4 regions of the Mesorhizobium sp. M0678 genome follow, and region 4 is predicted to be linked to each of the others. Evidence: predicted binding sites of a transcription regulator. Region 4 holds the regulator's gene; each other region holds the start of a gene.
What was found. Region 4 encodes LexA, which represses DNA repair genes until DNA is damaged. Its sites were predicted from a motif close to TGTTCNNNNTGTGTTCNG; they were not measured.
Positions count from the first base shown of each region.

Region 1: parE (DNA topoisomerase IV subunit B) is a predicted target of LexA. The motif match lies at 1,479-1,496, and genes of this name have one in related genera.
Region 2: NKI29_RS03900 (DNA recombination protein RmuC) is a predicted target of LexA. The motif match lies at 919-936, and genes of this name have one in related genera.
Region 3: NKI29_RS09615 (PA0069 family radical SAM protein) is a predicted target of LexA. The motif match lies at 1,221-1,238, and genes of this name have one in related genera.

Region 1 covers NZ_JAMYPT010000001.1:254,202-256,403, forward strand. Annotated here, with positions in the region: gene parE (DNA topoisomerase IV subunit B) at 1-1,408, opposite strand, end outside; gene NKI29_RS01205 (GGDEF domain-containing protein) at 1,682-2,202, shown strand, end outside.
Region 2 covers NZ_JAMYPT010000002.1:97,779-99,980, reverse strand. Annotated here, with positions in the region: gene fmt (methionyl-tRNA formyltransferase) at 1-317, opposite strand, end outside; gene def (peptide deformylase) at 335-865, opposite strand; gene NKI29_RS03900 (DNA recombination protein RmuC) at 969-2,202, shown strand, end outside.
Region 3 covers NZ_JAMYPT010000004.1:133,087-135,288, reverse strand. Annotated here, with positions in the region: gene NKI29_RS09615 (PA0069 family radical SAM protein) at 1-1,146, opposite strand, end outside; gene NKI29_RS09610 (glycosyltransferase) at 1,298-1,801, shown strand; gene NKI29_RS09605 (phytanoyl-CoA dioxygenase family protein) at 1,987-2,202, shown strand, end outside.
Region 4 covers NZ_JAMYPT010000001.1:459,303-461,504, reverse strand. Annotated here, with positions in the region: gene kynU (kynureninase) at 1-486, opposite strand, end outside; gene lexA (transcriptional repressor LexA) at 933-1,667, shown strand; partial or broken gene NKI29_RS02175 (ComEC/Rec2 family competence protein) at 1,661-2,202, opposite strand, start outside.

The sequences.
Region 1 (2,202 bases), 210 kb from region 4:
CCTCGACGATGAACAGCTCGGCACCGGCGGCGGCATTCTGCGTGCAGTCGGCGAGCTTGCCGGGCAGGCGCAGCTTGCGCACCGCGCTCTTGCGCGACACTTCCTTTTCCTGGCGGCGGCGCACCCGCTCGTCGGCGCGCGCGATCACCCATTCGAGCAGTTTCGAAGCTTCCTGCGGATTGTCGGCCAGCCAGTGGTCGAACGGGTCGCGGATGGCGCTTTCGACGATGCGGATCGCCTCGATCGTCGCCAGCCTGTCCTTGGTCTGGCCGACGAATTCCGGTTCGCGGATGAACACCGACAGCATGCCCGCCGCCGAGATCATCACATCCTCGGAAGTGACGATCGAGGCGCGCTTGTTGCCGACCAGGTCGGCGTAGGCGCGCAAGCCGCGCGTCAGCACGTTGCGGAACCCGGCCTCATGCGTGCCGCCCTCCGCGGTCGGGATGGTATTGCAATAGGAATTGATAAAACCGTCGCCGCCGAACCAGGTCACCGCCCATTCGAGCGAACCGTGGCCGCCCTGCTTCTCGCTCTTGCCGGCAAACATTTCACGGGTCACCTGGAATTCGTCGCCGAGCGAGGCTTTCAGATAATCCTTGAGGCCGCCCGGAAAATGGAATTCTGCCTTGGCCGGCGTCGTGTCCTTTTCCTTGATCAGCGACGGATCGCAGGTCCAGCGGATTTCGACACCGCCGAACAGATAGGCCTTTGACCGCGCCATGCGGTAGAGCCGCGCCGGCTCGAAAGCAGCACCCTTGCCGAAAATCTGCTCGTCTGGATGGAAGCGGATCTTCGTGCCGCGGCGGTTGTGCACCTCGCCGAGCTGCTCCAGGCCGGTCACCGGAACGCCTCGCGAGAAGCGCTGGCGATACAGCTTGCGCCCAATCGCGACCTCGACCTCGAGATGGTCGGACAGCGCGTTGACCACGGAAACGCCTACACCGTGCAGGCCGCCGGACGTCTCGTAAACCTTGCTGTCGAACTTGCCGCCTGAATGCAGCGTCGTCATGATGAGTTCAAGCGCCGGCTTCTTGAATTTCGGGTGCGGATCGACCGGAATGCCGCGGCCGTTGTCGGTTACGGACAGGTATCCGTCTGCGGAAAGCTCGACATCGATGAAGGTCGCATGGCCGGCGACCGCCTCGTCCATCGAATTGTCGATGACCTCGGCAAACAGATGGTGCATCGCCTTGTCGTCGGTGCCGCCAATGTACATGCCCGGGCGGCGGCGCACCGGCTCCAGCCCCTCCAGCACTTCGATATCGGCGGCACTGTAGCTCTCGCTGGCGTCGCGGGGCGCCGGCCGCTTCGCCGCCTGCACAAGCGGATCGGCCGGTCGCGCGGCGGCGCGAGCCGGCTGCGGCTGCTTGTCCAATTTGGCGAAAAGATCGTTATTGTCGTCCATGCCGATCCTGGATTCCGATGCTGCGAATCACCACCCGATACTGCCACGCTTTTCGCGGGCAGGCGACGGAGGTTCCTGTTACGTTCGAGGATAGAGCCTCTTACTGCAAAACCATTCGACAGCCAAGCGGCGGAAATGGGGTCGAAGCTTGGGGCATCGACGCTTTGTAAACCTTGTCCGAAGGTTACGCCGCAAGGTTGGCTGAAAAACGATATCCGCGAACTGTCGCTGACCTAGAATGCAGTGGAACCCTCAAGAGGCTGTCGCTTAAGCATGTTGGATTACAGTTCGCTTCTGCTCGCGGCGGCGCTGTCGGGCACGTGCCTTAGCATCACCATGTTTGCGATCTGGTTCAGCGCGCCACAGGCACGCTTTGTGCTGACGGTGGCCTGCGGCATTCTCGTGCTCGTCGCACATGTCGTGTTGTTTTGGCATTACGCAAGAGATCCAAGCCCCTGGCTTTGCCAGATCGTGCTTGCGCTTCTCAGCCTCGGTTTCCTGATTATCTGCCTGTCGGCCATGCAATATCTCGGCATAGGCGACTACAGGCGCGCCATCTTGCCGACCTTGGTTGCGATGGCTGTTTGCACAGGCGCGACGTATCTCGGATTTGATGGTGTCGGCTTTATTGTCACCTACGCAACGGTAACGGCGCTGCTCTCGCTCATCGGAGCGATGTTCTGGATTGAGGGTGGTCACGATCGCCGGATATTGCTGGTCGTCTCGTTCCTGAGCGGCGTCTGTGCGCTGTCGTTCGGACTTTGCGGCGCGGTCCTGCTGGTCACGGGCCAATG
Region 2 (2,202 bases), on a different contig from region 4:
TTGAGGCAACCGAGCCGCGGCGCCTCGAGAATGGGTTTGGGTAGAAGCAATCCGTAGGCGACGACCACGGCGACGTCGGCGCGCAAGGCGCGGAACGCCTCCTGCTCCGCCTCGCTCTTCAGCGACACCGGCGACCGCACCTCGATGCCAAGCCGCTCCGCCTCGCGCTGCACCGGCGACGGCGTCAGTTCGAGCCCGCGCCGGCCGCCGGCGCGCGGCGGCTGCGTGTAGACGGCCGTCAACCCGTGCCCGGCCCCGGCAATCGCCCGCAGCGTCGGCACGGAGAATTCAGGCGTACCCATGAAGATGACACGCAGGGGCATTTCGTCGACGCCTACCCCACCATCTTGCCCGGCGCCTTGTCCCTGGCGAGCTTCTTGAATTTCTTGACCACCATGTCGCGCTTCAGCTTGGAGATGTGATCGATGAACAGCACGCCGTTGAGGTGGTCGATTTCATGCTGCAGGCAGGTCGCCATCAGCCCCTCGGCCTCGATCTCCTGCAGCTTGCCGTCGCGGTCGAGAAACTTCACCCGCACCGCCGCCGGACGCTCGACCTCGGCATAGTAATCCGGGATCGACAGGCAGCCTTCCTCGTAGACCGAACGCTGGTCGGAGCTTTCGAGGATTTCGGGATTGATGAAGACGTGCGGTGCCGGCGTCTCGTCCTCCTTGGCCAGGTCGATCACCAGCATGCGCAAGGGTTCGCCAACCTGGATCGCCGCGAGGCCGATACCGGGCGCGTCATACATGGTGTCCAGCATGTCGCCGGCCAGTTTGCGCAGATCGCCGTCGACACGCTCGACCGGTTTTGAAACCTGGCGCAGGACGGGATCGGGGAGGATGATAAGCGGCTTGATCGACATGGCGTCTCACCTAAGACCTCGCCGGAAAAGCGTCAACCGGGGCGCCTTCGGGTCGTTCACGTTTTGATCTGTGCCGGCAGACCGAATCATCTATGCTGTCGACATGAACGATCTGGCCACCATCCTGTCCGAACCTGTCGCCCGCCTCGGCGCCACCACGATCACGCTCGGCCAAGCCCTGGGTTTCGGCGCAATGCTGTTCCTCGGCCTGTTCGTGGCGCTCGTCGTTGCGCTCTGGCGATCGGCCAAGGCGCGTGCAGTGGCGGCCGCCGAAGCCGCCGACCACGCCCGCGACGCCGAGGTGCGGATGGCTGGTATCTTGGCAAGCCAGGCGGAAATGCAGGGCCGCATGGGCGCCATCGCCGAAGTGTTCGGGGCGCGCCAGGCGGAACTGACACAGTCGATCGGCCAGCGTCTCGATGCCATGACCGGCCGCCTGGGCCAGACCATGACCGAGCAGACGAGATCGACGCATGAGAGCCTCGCCAAGCTGCAGGAACGGCTGGCGGTCATCGATATCGCGCAAGGCAACATCCAGTCGCTGGCCGGCCAGGTCGTGCAATTGCAGGCGATCCTTTCCAACAAGCAGACGCGCGGCGCCTTCGGCCAGTCGCGCATGGAAGCCATCGTCGCCGACGGATTGCCGCACGGCGCCTATGAATTCCAGGCGACCTTGTCGAATGGCAGCCGGCCCGACTGCCTGGTGAAGATGCCGAACGGCGCACCGTCGCTTGCCATCGACGCAAAGTTTCCGCTCGAGGCGTGGAATGCCATCCGTGCCGCCGAAGGCGCCGACCTGCAGAAGTCCGCTGCACAGGCTTTCCGCCGCGACATCGAGGTGCATGTCCGGGATATTTCCGAAAAATACCTGATCCAGGGCGAGACGCAGGACACCGCCTTCATGTTCGTGCCCTCAGAATCGGTGTTCGCCGAAATCCATGAGAATTTCGAGGCCGTTGTCCAAAAGGCGCATCGATCGCGGATCGTCATCGTCTCGCCATCGCTTTTGATGCTGTCGATCCAGGTCATCCAGGCAATCCTCAAGGATGCCCGCATGCGCGAGCAGGCACACCTGATCCAGGGCGAGGTTATCCGGCTGATGGAAGACGTCTCCCGGCTCGACGAGCGGGTGCGCAAATTGCAGACGCATTTCGGCCAATCGGCCAAGGATATCGACGACATTCTGGTCTCGACATCGAAGGTGACCAGGCGCGGACAAAAGATCGAGGCGCTGGAGTTTGGCGTGCAGCCGGCGGAGGACACCGCTGGTTCGAATGGCAGCGGAGCAAAAGCGGAAAGCAGCCCGCGCGTCGCCGATTCGAAAACCGGGCAGTTGA
Region 3 (2,202 bases), on a different contig from region 4:
CATCAGCTGCTCGGTTGCCTTGGCAGCGGGGACGAACCGGTCGGTCCTGAGCGAGCGCCGCTCGGCGTTGAGGCCGAGCCGTTTGGCAGCGATCTCGAAACGCCGGCCGATCTGCCAGGCATAGGGACCGGAGCCTTTCATGCGCTTGCCCCATTCCGAATCGTAGTCCTTGCCGTCGCGCATCGAACGGATCAGCGACATGACGTGGCGATAGCGATCGGGATAATGGCGCAGCAGCCAGTCCTTGAAGATTGGCGCGACCTCCAGCGGCAGGCGCAGCAGCACATAACCGGCCTCGCGCGCACCCGCTGCCCGTGCCGAATCGAGGATGCGCTCCATCTCCGGGTCGGTCAGTCCGGGGATGATCGGCGCGACCATCACCGAGGCCGGTATGCCGGCATCCGAAAGCTGCCTGATCGCCTCCAGCCGCTTGGTCGGCGTCGACGCGCGCGGCTCCATCGTTCTGGCCAGCATCCTGTCCAATGTCGTCACCGACAGCGCCACCTTGGCCAACCCGCGCTCGGCCATGCGCGACAGAATGTCGATGTCACGTGTCACCAGCGCCGATTTGGTGACGATGCCGACCGGATGGCCGCGCGCCTCCAGCACTTCGAGGATCTCGCGCATGATCCGGTATTGCTTCTCGATCGGCTGGTAGGGATCGGTATTGGTGCCGATGGCGATGGTGCGCGGCTGGTAATTATCCCTGGACAATTCCTTGTCGAGCAGCCGCGCCGCATCCGGCTTGGCAAACAGCTTCGATTCGAAATCCAGCCCCGGCGACAGCCCCATGAAGCTGTGCGTCGGCCGCGCGAAACAATAGACGCAGCCATGTTCGCAGCCACGATAGGGGTTGATCGAGCGGTCGAAGGAGATGTCGGGCGATTCGTTGCGGGTGATGATGGTGCGCGGCTTCTCGACCTGTACCTCGGTCTTGAACGGCGGCAGCTCCTCCAGCGAATTCCAGCCGTCGTCGAACACGTGCCGGCTGACCGGCTCGAAACGGCCGGACGGATTGATGCCCGCCGACCTGCCGCGATTGCGGTCGGGACGGACGCGCATGCCGCTCTGCTCGATCATCGCATTCGCCATCTCGGCCCTGCCAGCGCCGAAGGCGGCAATGTCGGCACGCACGATCTGTTCCATTTTGGCCCTTTCCCAGGGACTGTCCGCCCGCTGTCGAATCGCTCTGCTCATGAATGTATTCCTATCGTATCGATGAGAACAAAGCAAGAACTTTCTCGCGGCGCGCCGCAAAAACTGGCGCTGCCCACCGCTTTCCGCTATTCGGCTAAACATGCTCAGCGTCCTGATCGAAACCCTGAATGACGAGGAGGGCCTTGCCCGCACGCTCGCCTCGCTGATCGGCGGCGCGGTCGAAGGCGTGGTGCGCGACGTTCTCGTCTGCGATACCGGCTCGACCGATCAGACGCACCGCGTCGCCGAACATGCCGGCTGCCACTATGTCAGCGGCGGCATCGCCGCCGGCATCAGGCAGGCCAAGGGCGATTGGCTGCTTTTGCTGGAACCGGGCGCGCGGCTGGGGGAGGGCTGGATCGACGAGGTCGTCGCTCATACGGCGAGGCAAACCATGGCGGCGCGATTTTCGCGGGCACGCGGCAGCCGCGCGCCGTTCCTGTCACGGGTCTTTGCCGGAAATCGCGCTCTCGCCGAAGGCTTGGTGATCAGCAAGCGACAGGCCGCCGCGCTGTCGAAGAATGCCCGCAGCGCCGAAGCGATCGCCCGCGGCCTGGCGACCAGAAGGCTCCACGCCGAGATCTGGGTCGCGCCGCGGAAGTGACGGCTTACCGTGCCGGTTCGGGGAACGCCCAAGCAAATTTTCTGGCGGGTCGTGGTTTATTGTGCATTGCACAAAATCTGGCCGGGGGTTACCATTCCCAGCGATATGGGCGAATAGGGTTTGGGGTGTGCCGGAGCGGCGACGACTAACGTCGATGCTGTTCCCTCGACATTTTGAGGACCCCGATGACCCTTTCAAGCCCTGACAAGTCCGGCGCCGCAAGCCTCGAGGCGATCGCACGCAACGGCGGCACGCTGCGCCGCATCGCCGCCCGCATCCCGACCTATCTTTCCGACCTTCGCGAGAATCCGGCATGGCTGCCGATGTTCATGCTGGCCCGCACCATGCCGGCGCGGCGGTTGCACTGGCGCGGTGCAAAGCCCGTTCGGCCGGCGCGCAAC
Region 4 (2,202 bases):
GTCGATCAGCTCTTCGATGGTCGGCGCGTCGACCCCCGAGAGGCGCAGCAGCGTATCTTTTCGCGTCGAAACCACACCCTCGGCCATGTAGAGGTCCGTCGGAAAACTATCGCCCTCGGCGACGATGACCTGCCGCTCCGGTCGCATGGCCATGGCGGCGTGCAGCAGCTTGTAGATGTTGACCGATGTCGTGTCGCAGACCACCGTCTGGCCGGCCGCGGCACCGATCAGGCGCCCGAGCTGGTCGCCAAGTTCAAGCGGCATGTTGAACCAGCCGGCCGTGTTCCATGCGCGGATGAGATCATGCGACCATTCTTCGGTCGCGGCCTTGTGCAGTTCATCGAAAGCGGCACGTGAAGCAGCTCCTAGCGAATTGCCGTCGAGATAGATCACTCCTTGCGGCAACACAAAGCGGTCGCGCATCGCGCGCAACGGATCCGCGGCATCCATCGCCTTTATGGCCACGAGATCGGGAATTCCTGTCATGATTTGTCTGCTCCCCCAAGATCCAACGCAACGCCGGACACGCATCGACTGTTCTTCCATTACCTGGTTGCGCGCAGCAAGGCTCCACCGGCGAGAAGCAGCCTGACCAGGCGGTGGAAACCGGGACTTAACCCGAGGTTGGCGTTTTGAATTCGTTTCGTTCACGGTGCATTGACCAAACCGCACAGTCGATACGGGTTCAATTCCGTGCCTTTTGCCGACCGACGGCCGATGCCAGTGCCGCCTTCTAGGAGGCCAGAAGGGCGCAAACGAAAGCAGAATCAAGGCGATGAGGCTCGCGGCGGTGAAAATGCGGTACGCCGGTAGGGACGTCGTTTGTTTCCCGAGCCTTAACGCATTCATTAAACTTTAAACAGTTGCGGAACACAACTGGAACAGATAGTGTTTGTTCTGGGTTTGTTTTTCTGATTCTGTTGGGGGTCGCTATGCTGACACGCAAACAACACGAACTGCTTATGTTCATCCACGAAAGGTTGAAGGAAAGCGGTATCCCGCCTTCATTCGACGAGATGAAGGAAGCGCTCGATCTGGCTTCCAAATCCGGAATCCACCGGCTGATTACGGCGCTGGAGGAGCGCGGCTTCATTCGCCGTTTGCCCAACCGGGCCCGTGCGCTGGAGGTGCTACGCCTGCCTGACTCGATCGCCCCCGGCCTCAATGCGGCACGCAAGTTCTCGCCGAGTGTCATCCAGGGCAGCCTTGGGCAAGGCGCCCCTCGGCAGGGCAAGCCGACATCGTCGCGTGTCCCTGCAGCCGGCAATGACGACGATGTCGTCGCCGCCGTTTCGATCCCGGTAATGGGCCGCATCGCGGCCGGTGTGCCGATCGATGCCATCCAGCACCAGACGCATTCGATTTCGGTGCCGCCGGATATGATCATGGGCGGCGAGCATTATGCGCTCGAGGTCAAAGGCGATTCGATGATCGAGGCTGGCATTTTCGACGGCGACACGGTGATCATCCGCAATGCCGATACGGCGAGCCCCGGTGAGATCGTGGTGGCACTGGTCGACGAGGAGGAAGCGACGCTGAAGCGGTTCCGCCGCAAGGGCGCCTCGATCGCCCTGGAAGCCGCCAATCCGGCCTACGAGACGCGCATCTTCGGACCAGACAGGGTCAAGGTGCAGGGCAAGCTCGTCGGACTGATCCGCCGCTACTGAGCTCCGCCCTTGGCGCCGGCTTTGGGGTTGTCGGCCCTGCGGTATGGCGGCAGGCCCCGTGCCGCGCGTGAAAATTTCCGCTGCACGTGCCAGGGCCGGTATGATTTTTTGACGGCGAAGCGGATCTCGGCGCGTGTTGCCGCTTGTGGATCGAAATAGACGGCGGCACTTCCCGCGCGCGCCAGTTGCCGTTTGGTGACGACGAGGACCAGCCGGTCGTAGTAGCAGGGGTTATGGGCGGTGGCGTCGTCGATGACGATCAAGCTGGCAAAGGCGCAGGCTGGCCGCGCAGTATCGCGGTCCTTGGCTTGCGCGATGATCGCGCCGGATGGATGCCTGGCAAGGCAGAGGCCGTCCGTGCAAATGAACGGCATGCCCGGCGGTAGGTCGGCCGGATCGGCAATGTCGAATTGCGGGTCGTTCTTTCCAGGTGTTTCCGGCGCGACGATGGCCTCTGATGTGAGCGCGCGTTTCCAGTTGTCGATGGTGAACTCATTCGGGCGTGCCCGGTTGACCGCGAGTTCACCGCTGCCGA